Regions from separate parts of the Streptomyces sp. NPDC014891 genome, predicted to be linked through region 2. Evidence: riboswitches for the same ligand, from Rfam matches in the RefSeq annotation. Region 2 holds a riboswitch; each other region holds the start of a gene.

What was found. A riboswitch is a leader RNA that binds a small molecule or an ion and turns the genes downstream of it on or off. The one in region 2 is predicted to bind cyclic di-AMP.
Positions count from the first base shown of each region.
Region 1: another riboswitch for cyclic di-AMP. It lies ahead of ACF09E_RS31460 (transglycosylase family protein); the one in region 2 lies ahead of ACF09E_RS13870 (transglycosylase SLT domain-containing protein).
Region 3: another riboswitch for cyclic di-AMP. It lies ahead of ACF09E_RS32275 (M23 family metallopeptidase); the one in region 2 lies ahead of ACF09E_RS13870 (transglycosylase SLT domain-containing protein).
Region 4: another riboswitch for cyclic di-AMP. It lies ahead of ACF09E_RS10255 (peptidoglycan DD-metalloendopeptidase family protein); the one in region 2 lies ahead of ACF09E_RS13870 (transglycosylase SLT domain-containing protein).

Region 1 is NZ_JBIBWF010000013.1:194,265-201,230, reverse strand. Features, by position in the region: gene ACF09E_RS31485 (NAD(P)/FAD-dependent oxidoreductase) at 1-175, opposite strand, end outside; gene ACF09E_RS31480 (exopolyphosphatase) at 556-1,470, opposite strand; gene ACF09E_RS31475 (DUF501 domain-containing protein) at 1,467-2,015, opposite strand; gene ACF09E_RS31470 (septum formation initiator family protein) at 2,056-2,526, opposite strand; gene eno (phosphopyruvate hydratase) at 2,621-3,907, opposite strand; gene ACF09E_RS31460 (transglycosylase family protein) at 4,281-5,003, opposite strand; cyclic di-AMP (ydaO/yuaA leader) riboswitch at 5,007-5,179, opposite strand; gene ACF09E_RS31455 (transglycosylase family protein) at 5,435-6,541, opposite strand; gene ACF09E_RS31450 (cytochrome P450) at 6,699-6,966, opposite strand, start outside.
Region 2 is NZ_JBIBWF010000004.1:423,540-430,505, forward strand. Features, by position in the region: gene ACF09E_RS13860 (phosphocholine-specific phospholipase C) at 1-1,339, shown strand, start outside; gene ACF09E_RS13865 (hypothetical protein) at 1,404-2,036, opposite strand; cyclic di-AMP (ydaO/yuaA leader) riboswitch at 2,379-2,562, shown strand; gene ACF09E_RS13870 (transglycosylase SLT domain-containing protein) at 2,568-3,446, shown strand; gene ACF09E_RS13875 (alpha/beta family hydrolase) at 3,440-4,729, opposite strand; gene ACF09E_RS13880 (hypothetical protein) at 4,846-5,442, opposite strand; gene ACF09E_RS13885 (alpha/beta fold hydrolase) at 5,707-6,471, opposite strand; gene ACF09E_RS13890 (SpoIIE family protein phosphatase) at 6,634-6,966, shown strand, end outside.
Region 3 is NZ_JBIBWF010000014.1:133,778-140,743, reverse strand. Features, by position in the region: gene ACF09E_RS32290 (GNAT family N-acetyltransferase) at 1-462, opposite strand, end outside; gene ACF09E_RS32285 (HPr family phosphocarrier protein) at 705-986, shown strand; gene ACF09E_RS32280 (GntR family transcriptional regulator) at 1,132-1,815, opposite strand; gene ACF09E_RS32275 (M23 family metallopeptidase) at 2,021-2,791, opposite strand; cyclic di-AMP (ydaO/yuaA leader) riboswitch at 2,804-2,969, opposite strand; gene ACF09E_RS32270 (M16 family metallopeptidase) at 3,168-4,535, opposite strand; gene ACF09E_RS32265 (pitrilysin family protein) at 4,562-5,908, opposite strand; gene ACF09E_RS32260 (DNA topoisomerase (ATP-hydrolyzing) subunit A) at 6,090-6,966, shown strand, end outside.
Region 4 is NZ_JBIBWF010000003.1:429,431-436,396, reverse strand. Features, by position in the region: gene ACF09E_RS10275 (aspartate aminotransferase family protein) at 1-982, shown strand, start outside; gene ACF09E_RS10270 (helix-turn-helix domain-containing protein) at 1,055-1,714, shown strand; gene ACF09E_RS10265 (DUF6126 family protein) at 1,747-1,902, shown strand; gene ACF09E_RS10260 (tyrosine-protein phosphatase) at 1,910-2,731, opposite strand; cyclic di-AMP (ydaO/yuaA leader) riboswitch at 3,121-3,280, shown strand; gene ACF09E_RS10255 (peptidoglycan DD-metalloendopeptidase family protein) at 3,285-4,241, shown strand; gene ACF09E_RS10250 (SGNH/GDSL hydrolase family protein) at 4,406-5,200, shown strand; gene ACF09E_RS10245 (STM4011 family radical SAM protein) at 5,187-6,065, opposite strand; gene ACF09E_RS10240 (STM4012 family radical SAM protein) at 6,146-6,966, opposite strand, start outside.

The DNA of each region.
Region 1 (6,966 bases), on a different contig from region 2:
TGCTGCCGGCGGCGGCTTCGGGGAGGAAGGGCTGGTAGGTCATGTACGACCGCGGGTCGACGACCGTGACGGTCGCCTCCGCGTAGCGCATCTTCTTGAGGATGCGCCGAGCTGCGTACAGGCCTACGTACCCGCCGCCTACTACGAGGATCCTGGGACGCTCCGTGGTGCTCATGAGATCGAGTATCCACCCCTCCTGAGGGGGGTGCTCGTGCGCCCCTTCACAAGGTCTCCGGACACCTCTGCTACACTCCGCCGCCCACGTGATCCATGTCATGGTGCTGCAAAGGAACCGGGGCACCCGGGCGGACGTTGTTCACCCCCTGTGAACTGGACCGGAGAGCCTCCGTTAACCCCGAACCGGAGCCCCCGTTCACACGATGGAAACGTCGGGCGAATCCGCCTCCGCGCCTGCGAAAGGGCCCTGAGGCGCCACCCGGAGGGCCCAAACACCTCGTTCGGACCCCACTTCGGCGCCACCAGGGCCCTTTTCCTTGTGAAGAACTTCACGAACTTTCCCGGCGAGGTGTCGCGGGAGGCCTCGATAGGTGCCCGCTATGCCACGGATAGGGCGATCCCATCGAGGATGTCGTGCTCGCTGACGACGACCTCGTGGGCTCCGACCCGCTCGACGATCTCCCGCAGGACGAGCGCGCCGGCGATGATCACGTCGACCCGGCCGGGGTGGATGACCGGGATCGCGGCCCGCTCGGCGTGGGTGGAGGCGAGCAGCCGCTCGGCGACCTCGGCGACCTGCGCGGCGGAGATCCGGGCGTGGTGGATCTTCTCCGAGTCGTACTCCGGCAGCCCGAGGGCGATGGCGGCGACCGTGGTGACCGATCCGGCGAGTCCGACGAGGGTCTCCGCGGTCCCGATCGGGACGGTCTCGGCGGCGAGGTCGAGCGCGGCCCGGACGTCGGCGCGGATCGCCTCGGCCTCCTCGGCGGTCGGCGGGTCGTGCCGGACGTGCCGCTCGGTCAGGCGGACGCAGCCGATGTCGACGGAGCGGGCGGCCTCGACGTGCCGGTTGCCGACCACGAACTCGGTCGAGCCGCCGCCGATGTCCACGACCAGCCGGCGGTCGTCCCCGTGCAGCTCGCCGGTGGCGCCGGTGAAGGAGAACGCGGCCTCCTGGTCGCCCGTGATGACCTCGGGCTCGACGCCCAGGATCTCCACGACCCCGTTCACGAAGTCCGCGCGGTTCTCGGCGTCACGGGAGGCGGAGGTGGCGACGAAGCGGAGCCGCTCGGCGCCCAGCTCCTCGATGACCCGGGCGTACGCGCGGCAGGCCTCGAAGGTCCGCTCCAGTGCCTCGGGGGCGAGGCGGCCGGTGCGGTCGACGCCCTGGCCGAGCCGGACGATCGTCATCCGCCGGTCGAGCTCGACCAGCTCCCCGGTCTCCGGATGGACGTCGGCGACCAGGAGGCGGATGGAGTTCGTGCCGCAGTCGATTCCGGCGACGCGGGTCACTCCGCCCCCTCCTTCTTCTCGTCCCCGTCCGCGCACGGCGTGACGCAGGGACCCTTCGCCCACCACTCCGGCAGCATCGCGAGCGCCTCGTCGCCGAAGGGGTTGACGCCGGGTCCGGCGGCCAGCGAGTGGCCGACGAGGACGTGCAGGCACTTCACCCGGTCCGGCATGCCGCCGGCGCTCGGGAACCCCTCCAGGACCTCGATGGCGTCGCGGCGCGCGATGTAGTCCTCGTGCGCGGCCCGGTAGGCGGCGGCGAGCTCCGGGTCGGTGGCGAGCCGGGCCTGCATCTCCTTCATGACCCCGTTGGCCTCCAGGGTGCCGATGGCCGAGGCCGCCCGGGGGCAGGTCAGGTAGTACGTGGTCGGGAACGGCGTGCCGTCGGGGAGCCGCGGCGCGGTCTCGACGACGTCCGGGTTTCCGCACGGGCAGCGGTGCGCGATGGCGCGCAGGCCGCGGGGCGGCCGGCCGAGCTGGAGCTCGAAGGCGGCGATGTCCTGCCCGGTGGGCTCGGTGCGTTCGGTCTGCGGAGGGGGCGTTTCCATGTCTGCCTTGCTCGTATGTCGGGGCGACCGGTAGGCCGCGTCAGGGGCGGTCGGCGTGGTCGACGCCGTCCCAGAGGTTGTCGTACCAGGGGCGGTCCGCCGCGCCCTGGTCCCCGCGGGGCCGTTGCTCGGCGTCGGGGTCGTTCACGGTGAACCCGGTCTCGCCGGGCAGCACGTAGTGGAGGTGCTCGCGGGCGAGGCGCCGGACGTAGGCGGGGTCCTGGAGGCGCGCCTTCTCGTCCCGGAGCTCCTCGACCCGCCGGGCGGCGTCGGCGGCCCGGCGCTGCTGCTCCGCGATCTCGCCCTGCTGGGAGACGTAGCTCCGCATCGGGTAGGCGAGCGCCACGACCAGCGAGCAGACGACCAGGGCGAGGAAGGCGGCCCGGCCGGTGAGCCGGGAGCGGCGGGCCTGGCGTCGGGTCTGGGAGCGGTAGACACGGGCGGCGGTCTGCTCGCCGAGCAGTCTGATCCGGGTCGCGGTGGAGAACCGGTCCCGGTCCTTCGCGGCCATGTCGTGTCGCCTCCCCTGTTCACGCGGACGTCCCCGCACACGGTACGGGACCGAGTGCGGGGACGTACGGAACTGCCGGGGGTGACGCCTGCCGTCAGCCCTTGAAGCGCGGGAAGGCGCTGCGGCCGGCGTAGACCGCGGCGTCGTCGAGGATCTCCTCGATGCGCAGCAGCTGGTTGTACTTGGCGACGCGGTCCGAGCGGGCCGGGGCGCCGGTCTTGATCTGACCGCAGTTCACGGCGACGGCGAGGTCGGCGATGGTGACGTCCTCGGTCTCGCCGGAGCGGTGGGACATCATGCACTTGAAGCCGTTGCGCTGGGCGAGCTCGACGGCGTCGAGGGTCTCGGTCAGCGAGCCGATCTGGTTGACCTTGACCAGGAGGGCGTTGGCGGTGCCCTCCTCGATGCCGCGGGCCAGGCGCTCCGGGTTGGTGACGAAGAGGTCGTCGCCGACGATCTGGACCTTGGTGCCCAGCTTGTCGGTGAGGACCTTCCAGCCGGCCCAGTCGTCCTCGTACAGCGGGTCCTCGATGGAGACCATCGGGTACGCGGAGACGAGCTCCTCGTAGTACTCGGTCATCTCGGCGGCCGAGCGGGACTTGCCCTCGAACTCGTACGCGCCGTCCTTGTAGAACTCGGACGCGGCCACGTCGAGCGCGAGCGCTACGTCGGTGCCCGGGGTGTAGCCGGCCTCCTTGATGGCCTCGACGATGAGGTCGAGGGCGGCGCGGTTCGACTCCAGGTTCGGCGCGAAGCCGCCCTCGTCGCCGAGGCCGGTGGAGAGGCCCTTGCGCTTCAGCACGGCCTTGAGGGTGTGGTAGATCTCCGCACCCCAGCGGAGGGCCTCGGAGAAGGACTCCGCGCCGATCGGGGCGATCATGAACTCCTGGATGTCCACGTTGGAGTCGGCGTGCGACCCACCGTTGAGGATGTTCATCATCGGAACGGGCAGCAGGTGCGCGTTCGGGCCGCCGAGGTAGCGGAAAAGGGGGAGGTCCGAGGCCTCGGAGGCGGCGTGCGCGACGGCGAGGGAGACGCCGAGGATGGCGTTGGCGCCGAGGGAGCCCTTGTTCTCGGTGGCGTCCAGGTCGAACATGGCCTGGTCGATCAGGCGCTGCTCGGTGGCGTCGTAGCCGACGAGCTCCGGGCCGATCTGCTCGATGACGGCGAGGACGGCCTTCTCGACACCCTTGCCGAGGTAGCGGTTCGGGTCACCGTCGCGAAGCTCGATGGCCTCGAACGCACCGGTGGAGGCACCGGACGGGACAGCAGCACGGCCGGTGCTGCCGTCGTCGAGGCCGACCTCGACCTCGACCGTGGGGTTGCCTCGGGAGTCCAGGATTTCCCGGGCTACGACGACGTCGATGGACGGCACGAGCATCTCCTTTTTGGGATGTGACGCTGGATGTGACGCAAGGTCGGTGCAGGGTCGCTTGGCCTTGCGACAAGAGCCTAACCGGCTCGCGGGCTCCGGCCAGCCGGGCGCCCGCCCCCTGGGACGAAAAAGGACCCAAGGGCATGCATGTCGGGACGAAGGGCCCCAGATCTACCGGCGGGTAACCGCCGCGGCGGGCCGGTCGTCGCGCCGGCCCTCCCCTCTACTCCGGTCTTCTCTGGCCTTCTCCGGGCGCGGGCCCGAAACGGGGGAACCCCGGCCCGGCGCGCACGGGGGATGGGCGCGCCGGGCCGGGGTGGTCACCGCGGGAGGGTCGGAGGGGCCGCGTGAGCCGCCGGACTCACGCGGACCGCCGGGCTCACTTCAGGTGGAGCTGCTGGCCCGGGTAGATGAGGTCGGCGTCCTCGACGACGTCCTTGTTGAGCTTGAACAGCTCGGCCCAGCCGCCCTTGACGCCGTGCGCCTGGGCGATCTTGCTGAGGGTGTCGCCGGTGGCGACCTTGTACTCGCCGTCGCCCTTCTTGACCTTCTTGCCGGTCGGGGTGGTGACGGTCTTCTTCGCGTCGGCCTGCGGAGCGGCCTGCTGCGCGGCCTTCTTCGGGGCCTGGCGCTTCTCGCTGCGGGTGGTCGGCTGCTCGGCCTTCCGCTCCTGCTGCGGCTGCTGGGTGCTCTGCTGCGGCGCGCTCTCGGCGGCGCCGCCCTCGTAGGAGGCACCCGAGAGGCCCACGCCGCAGGACGGCCAGGCGCCCTTGCCCTGGCCCGCGAGGACCTTCTCGGCGACGGCGATCTGCTGCGACTTCGACGCCTGGTCGGCGGTCGAGGCGTAGGCGGTGCCGCCGTACGCGGCCCAGGTGGAGGCCGAGAACTGCAGACCGCCGTAGTAGCCGTTGCCGGTGTTGATGGACCAGTTGCCGCCGGACTCGCAGGCGGCGACGCGGTCCCACTCCGAGGCCGTGGCGGCCGAGGCGGTGCCCGCGGTCATCAGCGGGGCGGCCACGGCGACACCGGTGACGCCGACGAGCGCGGCGACCTGGGTGGCCTTGGAGGGACGGCGGTGTTTGCCCTTGGCGGAAAACAGCATGGGGATTCTCCTCACCGACGCCTGTGAGGTGAGCTGTCGGGTTCGGGCCGGAAGGTGCCCGGCCGCGTGTCCTAGCACGCGGCTTCACCCCAAGCCGGTCTTCGGCCGTCTGTCTCAACGGCCGGGACCGGCACTTACCTTGGGTCCCCCACTCCTGCCTTCGGCGCTTGCGCGACGATGCCCGTCGGCCGACGGCAGGATTCGGCGTTTCGGTCGACGGGGCCCGCGGTGGCGAGCGGTGACGACCGTAGACACAGACCCACCGGAAGTTCAAAGACCCTCATAGGGGAGAAATCGCCCCTGCTTGCCTTCCGGTGGGTCGTGTTTGTGCAGGTGAGAGGTGACGGGAGCAAAGTTTGCGGGCGTGACACGCCAGTTGGGGTGAAGAGACCCATGTCTCACTTGCCCAGAACCGGACATACGCCCCCGAACTACTCCGCCGACGCGGTCGAACCGTTCGTCAGGTCAAGCGCCTGACCAGGGAGGATGAGGTCCGGATCGAGGCCCACGGTCCGCCGGTTGGCGTCGTAGAGGGCGGTCCAGCCTCCGGGGAGTTCGTTCTCCTGTGCAATGTCGGAGAGGTTGTCACCCGGCTGCACGAGGTAGGAGTCCGACTTGCCCTGACTGTCCGTTGCGTCCGTTTCCTTCGAGGCGTCAGCGGGCGACGTCTTCAGCGGCTTTTCGTCCAGCTTGTTGTCCGGGGACGCATGTCTACCTGATTCGGCAGAACTGTCCGGGTTGTCGGTTTCCTCCGGTGCGGCGTCACCCCGGTGCTTGCCGGTGCCGGGGGTCGCCGACGACGGGTCGTCCGTCGGCGCACCGGGCTCGGTGGAGCCGGGCTCGCCGGGCGTCACGGACGCGTCGGGCGTGCCGGGTGCGGTGGGCGCGGCCGGGTCGCTCGGGTCGGTCGACGCGGGCGGGCTCGTCGGCGCGGTCGGCGAGACGGGTGCGGTCGGCGAGACAGGCGTGGCGGACGCGTCGGGCGACGCCGTCCCGGGGGCCTTCTGCTCGGCCTCGGACTTGTCGGCCTCCTCGGCCCCCTTGTCGGCCTCGGCGGCCTCTCCGGAGGTCCCGGGCAGGCCGGCGTTCCAGTTGGACTCGGGGACCGGTCCGGTGGGGGCCTTGGGGACGCTCGTGGGGCCGGGGTCCACACCCGGGGACGCGCCGTCGTTCTTCAGGCCGGCGATCGGCGCGCAGGTGGCCCACTCGTTCGAACCCTTGGCGAGGGCCTTCTCGGCCACCGCGATCTGCTGGGCGCGACTGGCGAGGTCCGGGCTGGGCGCGTACGACAGGCCGCCGTGGCGCTCCCAGCTGTCCTGGGTGAACTGGAGCCCGCCGTACATGCCGTTGCCGAAGTTGGCGCTCCACTGGCCGCCGGACTCGCATTCGGCGACCCGGTCCCAGGTGGCCGCGTCGGCGGCGGAGGCGGACCCGGTGGCGAGCAGCGGCAGCGCCATGGCGGAGCCGGTCACGCCCGCGGCGACGACGATGGCGGGGGCCTGACGGGGGCGACGGTGACGTCCGTTCCCGGAACGCATAGAAGCGCCTTTCGCGTGACGACTGTGTGGGCGCGCCCGAGTTGTCACACCTGGCCGAATTACTCAACCACGTTGACGAACCGAGCTGACGGGGAAGGTAGCCGTATTCGAACGCTCATCACAAGTCGATGCACCCGCGATCACGTGAAGATCACATTTATGACGGACTCTCACTTTGTGTGAGTCGCACGGAAGGGGAGAACTCGACCGGAAGCGTGCGCAAACCGCGCATGATGAGCCCTCCGCGCCAGCGCAGTTCCGCGGGATCCGCGGCAAGTCGCAGGTCCGGCAGCCGGGTCAGCAGGGTGGCGAGCGCGGTCTGTCCCTCCAGCCGGGCGAGCGGCGCGCCCAGGCAGTAGTGGATGCCGTGCCCGTACCCGAGGTGCTGGTTGTCGCGCCGCGCCAGGTCGAGCACGTCCGGCCCG
Region 2 (6,966 bases):
CGGGGACAACGGTCTCGCGTACTTCAAGAGGTTCACCGACGCGCGCCCCGGGGACCCGCTGTACGACCGCGGCATGGGCTCGGTCCCCCGGGTGACCGGCTCGACCCCGGACGACATCGCCGCCGCGATCCGCGCGGACGTCGTCGCGGGCACCCTGCCCCAGGTGTCCTGGGTGGTCGCGAGCGAGGCGTTCTCCGAGCATCCCTACGCGCCCCCCGGGGACGGCGCCCACTTCGTCGACCTCGTCTACCGGGCGCTCGCCGCCGACGCCGAGGTCTTCGACTCGACCGTGCTGTTCCTCAACTACGACGAGAACGACGGCTTCTTCGACCACGTGCCCCCGCCCGTCGCCCCTCCGGGCACCCCGGGCGAGTACCTGGACGGCGTGCCGATCGGCCTGGGCTTCCGCGTTCCCATGATTGTCATGTCCCCGTGGACCCGGGGCGGCTGGGTGAGCTCCGAGGTCTTCGACCACACGTCGGTCCTGCGCTTCATGGAGAGCTGGACGGCGGCCCTCGGCACTCCGGCCACCTGCCCGAACATCAGCGCCTGGCGGCGGAAGGTGACGGGTGACCTGACCGGCGTCTTCGACTTCGCCCGTCCCGTGTACGGCGTACCGGCCGGGCTCCCCTCCACGGCGAAGGTGATCGGCCAGGCGACCTGCGCCCCGCTGCCGAACCCCGCCCCGCAGAACAACGCCCAGCCGGCCCAGGAGCCGGGCGTCCGGCCGGCCCGCGCACTGCCGTACCAGGTGAACGGCAACCTCGACCGGTTCGAGTTCGGGGCCGCCGGCAAGATCCTGGCCTGGTTCTCGATGACGAACCAGGGCGCCGAGGCCAAGCGGGCGGCACACTTCTCCATCCATCCCCACCAGCACCGCGACACGGCCGCCTGGCAGTACACCGTCGACGCGGGCGGAACGGCGACCGACTACTTCCACATCGGCCTGGGGTCGGGTTCCGGCAAGTACGACATCTCGATGATGGGCCCCAACCGCTTCCTGCGCCGGTTCGTCGGGGACGCCTCCAAGGCCGGCAAGGCGGTCGAGGTGGCCGCCCGGTTCGCGACCGAGGCGGGCACCGGGCGGACGGCCCTGTGGTTCCGGATGACCAACGCCTCGGCCGGGCCGGTGACGTTCACGATCCGCTCGAACGCCTACCGCACCGACGGCCCCTGGACCTACACCGTCCCCGCGGGATCCTCGCGCGAGGACCACTTCAACGCCGTCGCCTACAACGACGGCTGGTACGACTTCACGATCCTGGCCGACATCGACGGAACCTGGTCGCGCCGGTACACCGGCCACATCGAGACCGGGGCCCCGAGCGTCACCGGCTGAGCACGCCGCGCGGCGGAGGGGCGGCGCCCCTCCGCCGTGCGCGGCCCTCCACGCGGACGTCCTCTCAGCGGCCGGCCTCCGCGGCACGGCGGATCGTGGCGTCGAGCAGGTCCACGGCGTCGGCCGCCGTACGGCCCGGGGCCCGGTTCCACGGCCCGATCAGGTCGTGCCAGCCCCGGGCGCGGAGCTCCGTCATGATCCAGGCGGCGGCCTCGTTCATCGTCGTCGCGCTGCCGTGGCCGAGACGGTGCGCGGCGAGGAGCGCACCGCAGACGCAGCGGGCCCCGCGGGCGTCGCGCAGCTTGTACGGGGCGTTCTGCCAGCCCCACTCGGTCAGTACCAGGCGCGCGTAGCCGAGGTGAACCGAGGGGCGCAGCTCGGGCCGGCCGACGCGACGCCAGACGTGCAGCCGGTCGGGCAGGACGGCAGCGAGCCGGCCGGGCAGCCGGCGCTCGGCGGGAGGGGGCGGCGGCAGGGCGTCGAGCGCGTCGGCGACGAGCCGGTCCACCGGAACGGAGAGGAGGGCGCGCCACTCCTCCGCGGCGGGCGCGGACGGCGTCCGGTCGGTCCAGTCGGCGACGACGCGCTGCCAGGTGGCGCTGTCGAAGAGGGCGGCGGCCTCGCGGTCGAGGGCGTCCGGGTCGAGGCCTTCGGGGGCGAGGCCTTCGGGGATCAGCAGGGGGGCGGCGGGTGACATCCGGGCGGCTCCTCGGTCGGGGTCTCTTCACCTTTCACGAAGAATGTCGGTTTCGCGATGTATGCCCTTGAGTGCCCCTGAGACCGACCCCGCCTTTCCAGCCCGTTGCGCCATCAATGGAATTAACCAGAACATTCGGACATAGAGCACCTGGTGACGCGACTCACTCCGCCGGGAACGCGCCGGTGATCGACATTCCCGCAGGCCTTACCGGGCAAGAAAGTTCGCTCCGCCGACGTCAGGGGCGATCATGAGTTCCGGTAATTCAGTGATCCTTTCGCCGACTTCCGGACTCAGATCCTCTTGTTCTCCGTCGCACAGGTGGCCTACGGTCACCTCCATTCGAGCGGATCGCCGAATCCTGCCACTGCTCGAAATACCTCCCTTTCACCCGACGGCAGGAGCGGGGGACCCACGAATACGCCGGCCGGGATTCCGGAACGGCTCGGGGTGAAGCCGCGTGCGCGCGGCCGGACATCTCCAGTCCGAACCCGACAGCTCACCCCGAAGGCGCCGGAGAGGAATCCCGTCATGCCTGCTCACGGTAAGCACCGCCGTCCCCGCCGCCCCGTCTCCCGTGGACTCGCGCTGGTCGGCACAGGTGGCGCCGCCCTCGCGCTCCCGCTGATCGCCCCGGCCGTGGCCGGCGCCGCGCCCGCCTCCGGAGCCCCGGACATCGCGCCGAAGGCCATCACCGCCCCCGCCGCCCCGGCCGCCGCCAAGGCCGCGCCGAAGGCGCCCACCGCCAGGGCCGCAGCGCGCACCTACACGGTCGTCAGCGGCGACTCGCTTTCCCTCATCGCGCAGAAGAAGGGAATTCAGGGCGGCTGGAAGGACCTTTACCAGGCCAACAAGAGCGCCGTGGGTGACAATCCGTCACTCATTCACCCCGGCCTTGAACTGACGCTTCATCGGAATTCCGCCAAGGCCGCCCCGGAGGAGGCGAAGAAGACCGCTTCGGCCGAACGGGCGAGCCGCTCCGAGCGCCGCAGCGCCGCTCCGGCCGCCGCCGGCACCGGCGCCTCGGCCGCCGCCCCCGCCGCCGCGTCCGCCCCGGTCCAGGCGGCGCCCGTCGCCGCCACCCAGTACGCGGACAACCTCGACGGCTGGATCCGCGAGTCGCTGGACATCATGGCCCAGCGCGGGATCCCCGGCTCCTACGAGGGGATCCACCGCAACATCATGCGGGAGTCCTCCGGCAACCCCCAGGCCATCAACCTCTGGGACTCCAACGCCGTGGCCGGCACCCCCTCCAAGGGCCTGCTCCAGGTGATCGAGCCGACCTTCCTCGCCTACCACGTGCCCGGCACCTCGACGGACCTGTTCGACCCGGTCGCCAACATCACCGCCGCCTGCAACTACGCGGCCGACCGCTACGGCTCCATCGACAACGTCAACGGCGCCTACTGATCACGGAAGTGCCCGGTGAACCAGGAGGTGGCGAGCTCCGCCACCTCCTCCAGGGCCCCGGGCTCCTCGAAGAGGTGTGTGGCGCCCTCCACGACCTCCAGCCGGCTCTCGCAGCGGAGCAGCGACTCCGCCCGCCGGTTGAGGTCGAGGACCAGCGCGTCCCGCCCTCCGACCACGAGGAGCGTCGGGGCCTTCACCCGCGCCAGGTGGTCGGCCGCGAGGTCCGGCCGGCCACCGCGTGACACGACGGCGGCCACCGGTGAGCCGGGGTCGCCCGCCGCCCAGAGCGCGGCCGCCGCTCCCGTACTGGCCCCGAAGGAGCCCAGCGGAAGGCCCGCGCTCTCCGGTCGCCCCGCGAGCCACTCCGTGGCCCGGGCCAGCCTCCCGGCGAGCAGCGGGGTGTCGAAGACGTGCGCCCGGTCCCCCGCCTCCGCCTCGGTGAGGAGATCGAACAGCAGGGTGCCGAGGCCCGCCCGGTTGAGAGCTGCCGCCACCGCCCGATTCCGGGGGCTGCGCCGGCTGCTCCCGCTCCCGTGGGCGAACAGGACGACACCCAAGGCGTCCTCGGGCACCGCGAGCCGCCCCGCCAGCGTGACGCGGTCGTCCACGGGGATCCGTACGTCCCCGTCCCGGACGACCGGCCCGTGCGCGGCCCGGATCCGGTCCAGACAGGCCACGACCTCCGCGTCCGGGGTCTGACTGAAGTCCCCGTAGAACTGTCCGATCGCCGAGAACGCCTCGGGTGCGTGCACGCTCACCGTCTCGTCGGCCTCGCCACCAAGTCTCGCCTTCCACCCGCGGGGCGCCACCGGCACCGCCAGGACGATCCGTCCCGCGCCCCGGGCCCGCACCACCCGGCAGGCCGCGAGGGCCGTGGCGCCCGTGGCGAGACCGTCGTCCACGATCAGGACGGTCCGGCCCTCCAGCGGAACGGAGGGTCTGCTGCCCCGGTAGCGGTCGGCCCGCTGGTCGAGCTCCTCGTGCTCGCGCCGCTCGACCGCCGCGAGATCCCGCGCCCCCACCCCGGCCTCGGCCAGCACCCGCTCGTTCACCACACGCACGCCGCCTTCGCCGAGCGCGCCCATCGCCAGCTCGGGCTGTCGGGGCACACCCAGCTTCCGGACGAGGCAGACGTCCAGCGGGGCGTCCAGGGCGTCGGCCACCTCCGCCGCCACCGGAACCCCGCCGCGCGGCAGACCGAGCACCACGAGGTCATGTCCTCTGAGGTGGTCGAGGCGGGCGGCCAGCTGCCGACCGGCATCGGTTCGATCACTGAAGAGCATGGGCCCGCGTCCTTCCGCCCGCACGGCTCCGGGCGGGGAGAGGAGCGCCCCGCTCGGCCCCCGCCCGTCCCTCCAGGGTAAGGCGCGCCTTCCCCCGCGGTCGGGTGAGCGGCCGGTCAGCGGGACTGGAGGGCGTCGAGCGCGACGGCCTGGGCTATCGCCAGGCGCCGATCGAGCTCGGGGTCCGCTATGTCCAGAACGTACCGGTCACGGAGCCCGAAGACCTTGTCGACCGACATCACCGCACGGCCCGACTCGGTGAAGTCGAAGTGGTACGGCACGACGAAGGGCAGCAGGTCGGTGAAGGGGAGCAGCTCCCAGGCGCGCCGCAGCAGTGCGATGCCCCCGCTGCGCTCCTGCCCCGTGGTCTCCCCCTCGGCTCCCTCGCGGCTGAGGTGCCAGGTGCTGCGCAGCAGGGAGGCACCGAAGTTCTTGCGGAAGCCGCCCAGCCGGGTGCCGGACGCGCCGTGCACGTCGTAGGTCGCACCCAGGTCGATCACCTGGCGGGCCTTGAAGGTGAAGAGGACCTGGCGCTGGGACTCGTCGGTGTAGAAGGTGACCTGCTCCTTGAACGCCATCCTCTTCTGGTGGGCGAAGGCGACGAGCTCCCCCTCGGCCCCGTCCGCTCCTGCGGTGTGCACGAGGTAGCGGTTGGCCATGGGCGTCACCTTCTGCCGGACGAGGAAACGGTGCTGCGTCTGCGCGAGGCCCATCGGACGTGCTCCTGCCGATCGTGGGCGGGCCGTCGGAGGGCCGCCCCATGAGGTCGTGAGCACGATGATCCGCCCCGTGGGCGTCCCGCCGCTGTCCTCGAAAGTCGTCGTCCCGCGAGACGTTCGGATGAGAGGCGGAGGAGAGGCGGAGCGGACGCCCCGGGCGTGCCCTGCCTCCCCCTGAAGCTCCTCCCGAACGTGACCCTCACCCTGAACCTGACCCTGAGGCTTCAGCCCGCCCAAGCCCCGACCCGCCCCGCCCCGTCAGGCCGCGAGAAAGGCCTCGATGGCCTCCGCCAGGGCCTGCGGGGTCTCCTCGGGCGCGTAGTGACCGGCGTCCTTGATGACCTCCAGGCGCGCGTTGGGGTACCAGCGCAGCCAGGTCGCCTCCATCGCCGCGGCCCCGAGCGCCGGGTCGTGGGCGCCGACGACGAGCAGGACCGGAGCCGGGTTGTCGCGCACGCGCTCATGGAAGTCGGTGCGCGACCAGGAGTCCAGGTAGGCACGGAAGGCGGTCGCGGAGGAGCGTCGGAGGGAGCGCTCGACCAGGGCGCTCAGCCAGGCGTCGTCGTACCGGCCGCCGGTGGTGGTGTCGATGATCGCGCGCCGGTTGCCGGCCTCCTCGGCGGCGCCGGCGAAGAGGTCCCAGGTGTCGTCGTCCATGGGGAAGCCGGCCGCCGAGACGGGCGAGATCCCGATGATCGAACGGACGCGTTCGGGCGCCTCCAGGAGCATCAGCTGCGCCGCCTTGCCGCCCATCGAGTGGCCCACGACGGAGAAGGAGTCCCAGCCGAGGTCGTCCGCGACCGCGAGCGCGTCCGCCGCGACCTCCTCCATCGTGTAGGCCCCCGCGTGGTCGACGGCTTCGCCGTAGCCGCGGCAGTCGACGAAGGCGTAGGTGCCGGCGGCGTCGTCCAGATGGGCCCGCAGCGGGGCGAAGCTGGTGCGGTCGCCGAACCAGTTGTGCAGCACGAGGGCCCTCCGCGGTCCCGCGCCCTGCACCTCGTACGGAAGAACCCGGTCGGTCATTCTGTCCCCTGGTCGTGAAGTGGGTGCCGTGCGCCCGCGGCGCCGGTCGACGACCGAGTGTGACGGTCCGGACGCAGGGGGTCAACACCCCGTGCCGCCCCGGCGGCCGTGCGGGGCGGGCCCGGGATGCGGCGCCTTTCCGGTGGGGCGCATCCTGGCTGTGTGACCTTGCACGGCACGTCCGGCCGCCCCGGCCCGGCCGGCAGCACCGGGCGTCCGTCCGGGAGGGGAACTGCCGACGGGCCGCCCTCCGGCGCGCTGACCTGGACGCTCGCGGAGGCCGCGCTGCGGGCCGTCGACGAGGTCGGAGGGTATGCGGGCGGGGTGTATCTGCGGTCCGGGACCCCGGGGCTGCTGCGGATGGCGACCCTGGTGGGACTGCCGGGTCCGCTGTTCCGCCCGTGGTTCCGGATGCACACGAACCGACCGTTCCCGGTCGCCGAGGTCCACCGCTCGGGGCAGTCCGTGCACCTGCACGACGTCGAGGAGGCGATG
Region 3 (6,966 bases), on a different contig from region 2:
CACCTCGGCGGCGAAGCGCCGGATGTCCCGTTCCCGGGCGACCGCCGCGATGTGTTCGAGCAGGGCGGAGGCGACGCCGCGTCCCTGGTGCGCGTCCTGGACGAGGAAGGCGACCTCGGCCTCGTCGGCGGGGAGGGAGGCGGGCATGCCGCGGTCGTCGATGCGGTCGTAGCGCACCGTGGCGATGAACTCGCCGCCGACGGTCGCCGCCAGGCCCACCCGGTCCACGAAGTCGTGGTGGGTGAAGCGGTGCACGTCCTTGGCGGAGAGCCGGGGGTAGGGGGCGAAGAAGCGGTAGTACTTCGACTCGTCCGAGACCTGCTCGTAGAAGCTGACGAGGCGGTCGGCGTCGTCGGCCGTGATCGGCCGGATGCGCGCGGTGCCGCCGTCGCGGAGCACCACGTCCGCCTCCCAGTGGTCGGGGTAGTCGTGCTCCGGCGGCTGGTCCGACGCGCTCTGCATGGGGTCAGCCTACGGCCGCGGATCGGCGGTGGCACGGGTCGCGCCCCGGTGGCGGCACGGACCGCGACACGGCGGCGGCATCGCTCGCGCGGCGGGGGTCGGCCGTGCAAGGTAGGGAGCACGCCCCGTAGGGCGGGGAGGGCCGAAGGGCGGTCCGATCCGGGCCGAAGGTCGGCGCGAGCACGGAGCATCCCGTGAGAGACTGGTCTAGACAACCCGCTTGAGACTTGAAGGGCAACACCATGGCTGAGCGCCGCGTCAACGTCGGCTGGGCCGAGGGCCTGCACGCCCGCCCCGCGTCCATCTTCGTCCGTGCCGCCACGGCTTCCGGCGTTCCGGTGACGATCGCCAAGTCGGACGGCACCCCCGTCAACGCCGCCTCCATGCTCGCGGTGCTCGGCCTGGGCGCGCAGGGCGGCGAGGAGATCGTCCTCGCCTCGGAGGCCGACGGCGCCGAGGCCGCTCTGGACCGTCTGGCGAAGCTGGTCGCCGAGGGCCTGGACGAGCTTCCCGAGACCGTCTGATCCGGGTCGACACCCACCGCACGGCGAAAAGGCCGTGACCGCCGGAATTCCGGCGGTCACGGCCTTTTCTGATTTCTCCCGCGGCCTTTTCGGGCAGCGCGGAGCGACGGCCTCGAATTCCTATTCCATGTATACGATGCGCGCGTTAATTCCGGGAACCCGCCGTGTTGACTGCATGTTGCGAAACCCTCACACGGCCGCCGGCCGGTTTCCTGAGGCGGTGCAGCGGCTGCGTGCGCTCGGCGTGCAGCGCGGTCAGCGTCCTGGCCCGCTCGGCGTCGCCGCGCGCCACGGCGTCCACGATCGCCCCGTGCTCGGCCCAGGCGTCCACCGGCCGCTCGGGCTGCTCGACCGCGTACATCCAGGCGATCTTGTGCCGCAGCTGGGTCAGCAGGGCCGTCAGGGCCGGACTGCCGGAGGCCTGGGCCAGCGTCTCGTGGAACCAGCCCCCGAGTGAACGCAGATCCTCGCCCTGCCCCCGCCTGGCCCGCTCCTGCCCCAGCCTGACCAGGCCGCGCAGCACCTTGAGATGCGCCTCCGTGCGCCGCTGGGCGGCACGGGCGGCCCCCAGCGGTTCGAGCAGCGCCCGCATGTCGAGCAGATCGGCGGCCTCCTGCTCGGTGGGCTCCGCGACCTGCGCCCCGGCGTGCCGGCGGGTGACCACGAAGCCCTCGGACTCCAGGGTCCGCAGGGCCTCGCGGACCGGAACCCGGGAGACCCCGTACCGGCGGGCGAGCTGGTCCTCGGTCAGCCGGGCGCCCGGCTCGAAGACGCCCGTGACGATGTCGTCCCGGATCGCCGTGCATACCGAGTGCGCGGGAATGCGCATGTCCGACCTCCGCCTTGGTCCGCGCGAGTCAATTAACCGGCGCCTGTTCTGCGCCCGATCTGCGACTCTATTGCAGCGCGCCGGAATTTCCGATGCCCCGGCGGAATATCGATGTGCCGCGCGCGACGAAAAGCCCCGGCTCTGTACGAGCCGGGGCTTTTGCGATGCGGTGGGGGCGGCGCGAGGAGCCGCCCGGGGCGTCGGGTCAGACGTTGACGCCGCGGGCGCGCAGATACGCGACCGGGTTGACGTCGGAGCCGTACTCGGCGGTCGTCCGCGCCTCGAAGTGGAGGTGGGGTCCGGTCGAGTTGCCGGTGGAGCCCGAGATGCCGATCCGCTCACCGGGCTCGACGGTCTGGCCGACGTAGACCCCGATGGAGGACAGGTGACCGTACTGGGTGTACGTGCCGTCGTTCATCCGGATGACGATGTTGTTGCCGTACGCGCCGCCCCAGCCGGCCTCGACGACGGTGCCGGAGCCGACGGAGACCACGGTGCTGCCGTAGGCGGCGTGGAAGTCGACGCCGGAGTGGCTGCCGGAGGACCAGAGCGAGCCGCCGGTCTTGTAGCCGGTGGACACGTACGAGCCGTCGACGGGGAGCTGGAAGGAGGCCAGGCGGCGGCGCTCGGCCTCGCGGGCGGCGCGCTGCTCGGCCTCGCGGATCTCCTTGGCGCGGGCCTCGGCCTTGCGCTTCGCCTCGGCCTCGGCCTTGGCCTTGGCGGCGATCTCGTAGGCCTCCCGCTCCTGGGCGGCGGCCTGGGCGTCGATCCGCTCGGCGAGGTCGTCCTCGGTGATCACCTTGGTGAGGCCGGTGTCCTCGAGGGAGCGGTCGTCCGTGTCGGCGGCGAGCGCCGGGGAGGCCAGGGTGCCGATGACGCCGGCGGTGGCGAGGGTCGCCGCGCCGGCGATGCCCGCGCCGCGGCGCGCCATCCGGCTCGGAGCACGATGCTTCCCGGTGGCACGGGTGAACGCCATGTAGGGGCTGGTCCTTTCCTTCCCTCTCGCCTACCGGGTTAGCTGACGGGTTCGGAGCAGGAAGGTCTCCTACGAGCCCCTCCGTACGAGACGAAGGCGCCCGATTCACCCCAGGGACTGCGTGTGGGTCCCCGGCTCCCCAGGCTCGCGCCTGACGGGGACTCGGCGATGTCTGTCCGATGCCGCGGGTGCGGCACGTGCAACTGACGAACAGACGGCCTGACGCTATGCGGATCGTCTTTCAATCACCAACCGGACAGGCATTTTGTAAGACATGCCACAAGGCAAAAGCCAACCCTTGCCCCAATACGGACAAAGGGGAGGACCCCGACGGGCCGGGCCGTCGGGGTCCTCCCCGTCCTGCGGACCGCGTGAATCAGCCGGTCACGACGGTCACTTCGCCGATCCCGAGCGCCCGCACCGGCTCCGCGATCTCCGACGCGTCGCCGACGAGCACGGTGACGAGACGGTCGACGGGGAACGCGCTGACCACGGCCGCGGTCGCCTCGACCGTGCCCGTCCCGGCCAGCCGGGCGTACAACTGCGCCTGGTAGTCGTCCGGGAGGTGCTGCTCGACCTGGTCGGAGAGCGTCGCGGCGACGGAGGCGGCCGTCTCGTACTTGAGCGGCGCGACCCCCACCAGGTTCTGCACGGCCGTCTCCCGCTCTGCGTCGGTCAGGCCCTCCTCGGCCAGCGTCCGCAGCACCTTCCACAGGTCGTCAAGAGCCGGACCGGTGTTGGGCGTGTCGACGGAACCGCTGATGGCGAGCATCGAGGCGCCGTTCCCCCGGCCGTCCGAGCGGAGCACCTGCCCGAAGGCGCGCACCCCGTACGTGTAGCCCTTCTCCTCGCGCAGGACCCGGTCGAGCCGCGAGGTGAGGGTGCCGCCGAGGCAGTAGGCGCCCAGGACCTGGGCCGGCCAGACGCTGTCGTGCCGGTCGGGCCCGATCCGGCCGATCAGCAGCTGGGTCTGGACGGCGCCGGGGCGGTCCACGATGACGACCCGTCCGGTGTCGTCGGCGGTGATCGGCGGCATCGGGAGCGGCTCGGCCGGCTCGCCGGACCACGCGCCGAGCGTCTCGGCGAGGACCTTGTCCAGGTCGACACCGGTCAGGTCGCCGACGACCACGGCGGTGGCCGTGCCGGGACGCACGTACGCCTCGTAGAAGGCGCGGACCGCGGCGGCGTCGATCGCCGCGACGGTCTCCTCGGTGCCCTGGCGCGGCCGGGAGATCCGGGCCTCCGCCGGGAACAGCTCCTTGGAGAGCTGCTTGGCGGCGCGGCGGGACGGGTTGGCCGTCTCGTGCGGGATCTCGTCGAGGCGGTTGCGCACCAGGCGCTCGACCTCGGTCTCCAGGAACGCCGGCGCGATCAGGGCCTCGGAGACGAGACCGAGCGCCTTGGACAGCCGGGAGGCGGGAACCTCCAGAGAGACCCGGACGCCCGGGTGGTCGGCGTGCGCGTCGAGCGTGGCGCCGCAGCGTTCCAGCTCGGCCGCGAACTCCTCGGCGCTGTGCTGGTCCGTGCCCTCGAACAGGGCCCGGGCCATGATGGTGGCCACACCGTCGAGACCGGCGGGCTCCGCGTCCAGCGGGGCCGGCAGGAAGATCTCCACGGCCACCACCTGCTGGCCGGGGCGGTGGCAGGTCAGCAACGTCAGACCGTTGTCCAGGGCACCGCGGTCCGGGGCCGGGAAGGCCCAGGGCCGGGCGTCGCCGGGCGTCGGCTGCGGGTGGAAGTCCATGCTCGTCAAAGACGCGGCAGCGTCGGTCACTGGTCCGCCCCCTCTTCCTCGTCGCTGTCGCTCTGTTCGGTCGCCACGGGCTCGTAGACCAGCACCGCGCGGTTGTCGGGGCGCAGCGTGGCCGCGGCGACGGCCTGCACCTCCTCGGCGGTGACCGCAAGGACGCGGTCGACGGCCGTCAGGGCGAGCTGCGGGTCGCCGAACAGCACCGCGAAGCGGCACAGTTCGTCGGCACGGCCCGCGACGGTGCCGAGCCGGTCGAGCCACTCGCGCTCCAGCTGCGCCTGCGCGCGCTCCATCTCCTCGGGCGTGGGGCCCTCGGCGGCGAACCGGGCGAGCTCCTCGTCGACGGCCGCCTCGATCTGCGGGACCTCGACCCCGCCGGAGGTCTTGACGTCCAGCCAGCCCAGCGAGGGCGCGCCGGCCAGCCGCAGCATGCCGAAGCCGGCGGCGACGGCGGTGCGGTCGCGGCGGACCAGGCGGTTGTGCAGCCGGGAGGACTCGCCGCCGCCGAGGACCGTCAGGGCCAGGTCGGCCGCGTCGCACGCGCGCGTGCCGTCGTGCGGCAGCCGGTAGGCGGCCATCAGCGCACGCGCCGGCACCTCCTCCTCGACGACCTCGCGCAGCTGCTCGCCGATGACCTCGGGCAGCTCGCCCGAGCGGGGCGCGGGCTTGCCGTCGTGGCCGGGGATGGAGCCGAAGTACTTCTCGATCCAGGCGAGGGTCCGCTCCGGGTCGATGTCCCCGACGACCGACAGCACCGCGTTGTTCGGGGCGTAGTACGTGCGGAAGAAGTTCCGCGCGTCCTCCAGGGTCGCCGCGTCCAGGTCGGCCATCGAGCCGATCGGCGTGTGGTGGTACGGGTGCCCCTCCGGGTAGGCCAGGGCGGTCAGCTTCTCGAAGGCCGTGCCGTACGGCACGTTGTCGTAGCGCTGGCGGCGCTCGTTCTTGACGACGTCCCGCTGGTTCTCCATGGACTCGTCGTCCAGGGCGGCGAGCAGCGAGCCCATGCGGTCGGCCTCCAGCCAGAGCGCGAGCTCCAGCTGGTGGGTGGGCATGGTCTCGAAGTAGTTGGTGCGCTCGAAGCTCGTCGTGCCGTTGAGCGAGCCGCCGGCCCCCTGCACGAGCTCGAAGTGCCCGTTCCCGTGGACCTGCTTCGAGCCCTGGAACATCAGGTGCTCGAAGAGGTGGGCGAGGCCCGTGCGGCCCGGGACCTCGTGCCGCGAGCCGACGTCGTACCAGAGGCAGACCGCGGCGACCGGGGTCAGGTGGTCCTCTGAGAGCACCACGCGCAGGCCGTTCGCCAACCGGTGCTCGGTCGCTGTCAGGCCGCCGGAGCCGGCCTCGGCCGTGGCCGTGTGACCCATGGGCATGTACGTCCCTTCGATCGCGATGTGAAAAAGTCCTGCCACTGTATGCAAGCGCGCCGACACCTGGCGAAGTTCCCGACCCCGGGAGATGTCCCTCTTCCGGGTCGCGGTCGGCGTTGTCGGTGGCACGGTCCACAATGGTCCGCGTCAGATCAACCTTGTTGGTGAAGGAGCCGCAGCCGCGATGGCCCGCCGCAGCACGAAGACACCGCCGCCGGACGACGCGTTCGAGGAGCGAATCCTCGACATCGACGTCGTCGACGAGATGCAGGGCTCCTTCCTCGAGTACGCGTACTCGGTGATCTACTCGCGTGCGCTGCCGGACGCCCGCGACGGCATGAAGCCCGTCCAGCGGCGCATCGTCTTCCAGATGAACGAGATGGGGCTCCGGCCCGACCGGGGCTTCGTCAAGTGCGCCCGGGTCGTCGGCGAGGTGATGGGCAAGCTCCACCCGCACGGCGACGCCTCGATCTACGACGCCATGGTCCGCATGGCGCAGCCCTTCTCCATGCGCCTCCCCCTGGTCGACGGCCACGGCAACTTCGGTTCCCTGGGCAACGACGACCCGCCGGCCGCCATGCGGTACACCGAGTCGCGGATGGCCTCGGCCGCCCTGCTCATGACGGAGTCCATCGACGAGGACACGGTCGACTTCTCGCCGAACTACGACGGCCAGGAGCAGGAGCCGGTGGCACTGCCCGCCGCCTACCCGAACCTCCTGGTCAACGGCGCCTCGGGCATCGCCGTCGGCATGGCGACCAACATGCCCCCGCACAACCTCGGCGAGGTCGTCGCGGCCGCCCGCCACCTGATCCGCCACCCGGGCGCCGACCTCGAGACGCTGATGCGCTTCGTGCCCGGACCCGACCTGCCGACCGGCGGCCGGATCGTCGGCCTCGCCGGCATCAAGGACGCGTACGAGTCGGGTCGCGGCTCGTTCAAGATCCGCGCCACGACGAGCGTCGAGACGGTCACCGCCCGCCGCAAGGGCATCGTCGTGACCGAGCTGCCGTTCACGGTCGGCCCCGAGAAGGTCATCTCCAAGATCAAGGACCTCGTCG
Region 4 (6,966 bases), on a different contig from region 2:
CGCCCGGTACGCCACCGGGCGGCCCAGGATCCTCTACTGCGCCCACGCCTTCCACGGGCTCACCACCGGCTCCCTCTCCGTCAACGGGGAGAACGGCTTCCGGGACGGCTTCGCCCCGCTGCTGCCGGACACCGCGATCGGCCTCGGCGACCTCGACGCCCTGGAGCGGGAGCTGCGCCGGGGGGACGTGGCGGCCTTCGTCGTCGAGCCCATCCAGGGCAAGGGCGTCCACGAGTCCCCACCGGGCTTCCTGTACGCCGCCCAGGAGCTGCTGCACCGGCACGGGGCTCTCCTCATCGCCGACGAGGTGCAGACGGGCCTGGGCAGGACCGGCGACTTCTACGCCTACCAGCACGAGGAGGGCGTCGAACCCGACCTGGTCTGCGTCGCCAAGGCGCTCTCCGGCGGCTACGTGCCGGTCGGCGCCACCCTCGGCAAGGACTGGATCTTCAAGAAGGTCTACTCGTCCATGGACCGGGTCCTCGTCCACTCGGCGAGCTTCGGGTCCAACGCGCAGGCGATGGCGGCCGGGCTCGCGGTCCTCTCGGTCATGGAGACCGAGGGGACGGTCGCGCACGCCCGCCGGATCGGGGACCTGCTCTCCGGACGCCTGAAGGAGCTCGTGCCCCGGTACGAGCTGCTCCACGAGATCCGCGGCCGCGGGCTGATGATCGGCATCGAGTTCGGCCGGCCGTCCTCGCTGGGGCTGCGCGGGCGCTGGACCATGCTCCAGGCGGCCCGTAAGGGGCTCTTCGCCCAGATGGTCGTCGTCCCGCTGCTCCAGCGCCACCGGATCCTCACCCAGGTCTCCGGCGACCACCTGGAGGTGATCAAGCTGATCCCGCCGCTGGTCGTCGACGAGGCGGACGTGGACCGGTTCGTCACGGCGTTCACCGCGGTGATGGACGAGGCCCACGGCGGCGGCGGTCTGATGTGGGACTTCGGGAGGACCCTGGTCAAGCAGGCGGTCGCACAGCGCTGAGAGCGCGCTCCGGGCTTTTGCCTCTGAGGCAAGAAACTTGCCTCAGAGGCACGATCCTGGCGGAATGGACCCATGGACCACGTCCCCGGGGAGCCCTCCCCGGACCCCGCCGTCCCGGCCCCCGGCGCGCCGGGCACCGCCGGCCCCGACGTCCTGCCGGACGTCGCCCCGCAGCTGCGGGCCCTGCGCCGTCGCCGGGGCCTCACCCTGGAGGCCGCCGCCCAGCGGGCCGGACTCTCGCCCGCCCACCTCTCGCGGCTGGAGACGGGGAACCGGCAGCCCTCGCTCCCGATGCTGCTCGCCCTCGCCCGCATCTACGGTACGACGGTCTCCGAGCTCCTCGGCGAGACGCCCCCCGGGCGCGACCCCGTCGTCCGCGCCGGACGCTCCGAGCCCGTCGAGGCCGACGGCTGGATCTACCGGCAGGCGGGCGGCGCCGGGCGCGCCCTGCAGTGCCTGCGGGTGCACGTGCCGTACGCCACCCGGGGCGACATCGTGCGCGTCCACCCCGGTGAGGAGTGGATCCACGTCCTGGACGGCCGGGTGCGGCTCGCGCTCGGCGAGGCCGTCCACGTCCTCGATCCCGGGGACAGCGCGCACTTCGACTCGCTGACCCCGCACCGGATCGGGGCGGCCACCCCCGGCGGGGCCGAGCTGCTCTTCGTCCACACCCTCCTGCAGAGTCCCGTCGCCGAGCTGTGTCTCGGCGACGGAACCCCGCACCGGCGCTGATCCCGTACCTCCTCCGAGAGAAAAGGACCGAGATGTCCGAGAAGTCACGACCTGTCACCGGTGAAGAGCGCGGCGAGGGCCGGTTCCCCAAGGGGCTCGTCCTGCGCCTCTTCGCCTATCTGATCGCCGGGCACCTCTTCGCCGGCTTCCTCTATCTGCTGTTCGTGATGGGCGGGCAGAACCAGTAGGTCCCGGTCACGCCTCGGTGAGGAGCCGCAGGCGCAGCAGCTCGCGGGTCTCGGGGGACAGCTTCAGGCCCTCGGCGAGGTAGGCGTCCACCGAGCCCCAGGTCTCCTCGATCGTCTCGAAGGCGCCGCGCAGGTACTCGATCCGCGCGTCGAACAGCGGGCTCAGCAGCTCCATCACCGCGGGCGACATCGCGTCCGGGGCGGTGGAGCTGCGGCGCACCCTGTAGCGGCGGTGCGGGTCGTTCGACTTCACGTAGTCGGCCTCGATCGCCTCCCGCTCGACCCCGACCGCCAGCAGGGTGATCGCGATGGAGAGCCCGGCACGATCCTTGCCGGCCGCGCAGTGCATCAGGGCGGGCAGGCTGTCCTCGGCCAGCGCGTGCAGGATCCGGCTGTGCTCCGCGGTCCGCTCGACCACCATCTTCCGGTATGAGTCGGACATACGGGCCGCCGCCTTGCCGTCGCCGAGGATGGCGTGCAGCTGGGCGATGTCGCCCTCGCGGACCAGCTTCCAGAACTCCTTGCCCTCGGCCGGGTCGTTGAGGGGGATGTTCACGTTCCGCACGCCCGGCAGCTCGACGTCGGGACCCTCGACCTTCCGGTCGGCGAGGTTCCGGAAGTCGAAGACCGTGTGCAGCCCCAGCGAGTCCAGGAAGACGACGTCCTCCTCGGTGGCGTGGGCGAGGTGGCCGCTGCGGAAGAGACGGCCGGGGTGCACGGCACGCCCGTCCGTCGTCGGCAGGCCGCCCACGTCCCGGAAGTTGCGGACCTCGGCCAGCTCGGGCTCGTTCGCCTCGACGGGCGGGACCTGCGGCAGCTGCTGCGTCACGGATGCTCCTGATGGGTCGACGTTCGGATGTCCGAAGCGAGATCGGTTCCAGGGGCAATCATCCAGGTGGGACCGGTATGACGCACCCCCCTGGACGGGAATGGGTGAACTGTCCGAATTGAGCCCTTGTGTATAACGCGCCCTGTTTACAGGCGAGATGGGTTCCAGCGCGTGAGCAGGGTCATAGAAGTGACGGATCGTGGCCGACCGCCCGGAGCAATCACCGTGCTCGAAAAGGAAATCGAGGGTCCGTCATCCACGGAGGGTGACCGGAATTCCCGGTCGATTACGGGAACCGGAAAGCCGGGAGAAATCATCGGCTTGTTCGCGCCGACCCCGCTCGTCTAGCGTCACCGTCAATCCGGTCGGACCGCCGAATCCTGCCACCGTCCGGAATTCCACCCATCCCATGCGTGGCAGGAGCGGGGGACCCAGGAAGTACGCCGGTCCCGCGACGCAGGACGGCTCGGGGTGAAGCCGCGCGAGAGCGCGGCCGGGCATCTCCAGTCCGAACCCGACAGCTCACCTCGCAGGCGCCGGAGAGGAATTCGCCATGCCCGCGAAGGGTAAGCACCGCCGCATCAAGTCCAACCGCCTCACCCGCGGAATCGCCGCCGCCGGTACCGGAGGCGCCGTCGTCGCCCTCCCGCTCCTCGGTGCCACCGGCGCCCACGCCGCCGAGCAGGCCGCCCCCGCCGCCGCTCCCGGCCAGGCCGTCACCGCCGCCGCGCAGACGAAGGCCCCCGCCGCCGCCAAGACCGGCAAGGCCGCGCCGAAGACGTACGCCGTCGTCCGGGGCGACTACCTGTCGAAGATCGCCGCCGACCACGACCTCGCGGGCGGCTGGCAGCAGCTGTACAAGGACAACCGCCAGGTCGTCGGCGAGAACCCCTCGCTCATCCTGCCCGGCATGAAGCTCACCCTCGGCGGCAAGAGCACCGCCAAGGCCACCGCCCCCAAGAGCGCCGCGCCCAAGGCCGCCGAGAGCTCTTCGAAGAACGGCGACACCCCGCGCGCCTCCCGCGGCGGCGAGCGCTCCGCCGCCCCGGCCGCCAGCGCCCCCGCCGCGGAGACCTCGGCCGCGCCGAAGTCCTCGACCTCCTCCTCCGGCTGGGTCGCCCCGGTCAGTGGCGGCATGTCCACCCCGTACCGCGCCTCCGGCTCCATGTGGTCCTCCGGCTACCACACCGGTGTCGACTTCATGGCCTCCACCGGCACCACGGTCATGGCCGTCGGCCCCGGCACCGTCTACTCCGCCGGCGACGGCGGCGCGTACGGCAACCAGGTCGTCATCCAGCACGCCGACGGCACCTTCTCCCAGTACGCGCACCTCTCCTCCATCACCGTCTCCGCCGGCCAGACCGTGAACGGCGGAGACCAGATCGGCCTCTCCGGCGCGACCGGCAACGTCACCGGCCCGCACCTGCACTTCGAGATGCGCACCGGGCCGGAGTACGGCTCGGACATCGACCCGATCTCCACCCTGCGCCAGCACGGCGTGAACATCTGACGCACCGTCGTCCCACGGAGGCCCGGCACGCACGTGCCGGGCCTCCGGCCGCTTACTCCGTCTATTCCGGCTTGGCGAATTCTTTATCGGTGGCATATGTCACCCGGCGTCAACCCCTCCTTACGGTCGCGTAGGTCACATCCGAAAGGGAAGGATGTGCTCCCGTGGCAGACGATTCGAGATCAAGAGACCAGCACGCATTCGGGTCGTACGCGGCGATCGGTGACAGCTTCACCGAGGGCGTCGGCGACCCCGGGCCCCGCGGGACGTACGTCGGCTGGGCGGACCGCTTCGCGGTGCTGCTCGCCGACCAGCTGCCGGAGCACGACGCCTTCCGCTACGCCAACCTGGCGGTACGCGGGCGCCTCCTCGACCAGATCGTGGCGGAACAGGTCCCCCGGGCGAAGGAACTCGCCCCCGACCTGGTGACCTTCTGCGCCGGAGGCAACGACATCATCCGCCCCGGCACCGACCCCGACGAGGTCGCCGAGCGCTTCGAGCGCGCCGTCGCCGGACTCACCTCCGCCGTCGGCACCGTCATGGTGACCACCGGCTTCGACACCCGCGGCGTCACGCTCCTCAAGCACCTGCGCGGCAAGATCGCCACGTACAACGGGCACGTCCGTGCCATCGCCGACCGCTACGGCTGCCCCGTCCTCGACCTCTGGTCCCTGAGGTCGGTCCAGGACCGGCGCGCCTGGGACGCCGACCGGCTGCACCTCTCGCCCGACGGCCACACCCGGGTCGCCCTGCGCGCCGCCCAGGTCCTCGGCCTGCCCGTGCCCGCCGACCCGGACCAGATCTGGCCGCCGGTCCCCCCGCGCGGGCCGCTCGAAGTGCGCCGCGACGACATCCTCTGGGCCAGGGAGTACCTCGTGCCCTGGATCGGACGCCGACTGCGCGGCGAGAGCTCCGGCGACCACGTCGAGGCGAAGCGACCCGACCTCATGCCCCTGTAGCCCAGGGGGCCCGCGGCGGCGGCACGACGGCGGGGATCCGCTCCAGGACCCCGCCCGCGAAGACGTCGTACAGCGGCAGCGTCTCCAGATGGACGTACCCGATGTGGCAGTCGCAGACGGCGAGGGGGCAGGCGCGGGGGCGCAGGGCGGCGCGGTACGAGCCGTCGTACAGGTTCCCCAGCTCGGCCTTGACGAAATGGCAGCGCCGCACGGTCCCCTCGCCGTCCACCGAGACGACCGACTCGCCCGTCCGGCACGGGAGCCCCGCCGAGCGGTGCGGCTGCCTGCTGTACGGGAAGAGCGGATCGATCCGCGTCCACTCCGCGGCCTCCGCGTCCGCGTACGTACGCCCCTCCGCGGCGTTCACCCAGAGGTACACGTGCGCCGGAAGCGCGGCCCGCAGCCGCCGGGCGTCCTCCGCGTGCTCGGGGAGCCCGACCACGCCGACGCTGAAGCGGATGCCCCGCCCGGCCAGTTCCCCGCACTTGGCGAGGAACCGCTCGTACGGCGTCTGCCCCGGGTGGTACGTGCACCAGAGCGCCACGCCCTCCGGGTCCGCCTCCGCCAGCCAGTCCGTCCGGCAGCTCAGGTTCGTCTGGATCGCCACCCGCTCCACGTGCGGCAGCCGGGACAGCTCGACGAGCGCCCGCCGGTACCAGGAGCGCACCAGGCCCTCGCCCCACGGGGTGAAGAGGACGCGCAGCCGGTCCCCGGTCTGCCCGGCCGCCCACCCGGTGAACCGTTCGAGCGCCGCCCGGTCCGCGCGCAGCTGCTCCCGGCTGTCCCGGCGCTTGGCGAAGGGGCAGTACGGACAGTCGAAGTCGCAGGAGGACAGCGGCCCGCGGTAGAGCAGCGTCAGGTCCATCCCCCCGTCCGAGGGGAGCGGCGCCCCGGGGCCGGGGGACGGCTGCCGGAACACCGGCGGTGTCAGGTCCACGGCCACCCCTACTTCGGCTCGTACGCGGCCATCGCGGCCCGCACCGAGGGGGAGAACAGCTCCGGACCGAGACCGTCCGAGTGGGCCAGGCCCTCGGGGGAGAGCCGCAGCAGCCCGGCCGGCGCGTCCCCGTCCAGCCAGCCGAGCGCCTCGAACCGGTCCAGCTCCGCGGGGAAGTCCGCGAAGGGCGAGGAGCCGAACCGCTCCTCGTACCCGGTGACCGGCATGCCCTCGGCCTGGAGCAGGGACTGCAGAAGGTGACGGCGCCGGGCCTCCCCGGCGTCGACCCAGCGGCCGACCTCGGCCCGCGAGAAGTCCGCGGTCTCCGTGTAGGCGTCGATGATCGTGCGGATCTCCCGCATCTCGACGGCGTAGTCGAAGGAGTAGTGGAGCGCCGAGGTGTACGAGCGGGCCCCGCAGCCCAGGCCGATCATGCCGTCGGTCTGGCAGGCGTAGTCGTCGGGGCCGAGCGGCGCGGCGTCCGCCCGGCGGAACATCCGCATGGACACCTGCTCGTAGCCGTGCGCGCGGAGGTGGTCCCGGCCGCACCGGTAGAGCCGCAGCCGCTGCTCGTCCCACTCCCGGTCGGCGGCGGGGGAGATCCGGCCGAGCCCGGTGAGGGGCCGCACGTACAGGGGGTAGAGGTAGAGCTCCTCCGGGCGCCAGGCGAGGGCGGCGTCCAGCGAGGCGCGCCACGTCTCCTCCGTCTGCCCGTCGATCCCGTAGATCAGGTCGATGTTGAGCACCGGAACGCCGGTGTCCCTGATCCGGCCCAGGGCCGACTCGACGTCGGCGCGGCGCTGCGGCCGGACGGCCGCCCGCGCCTCGG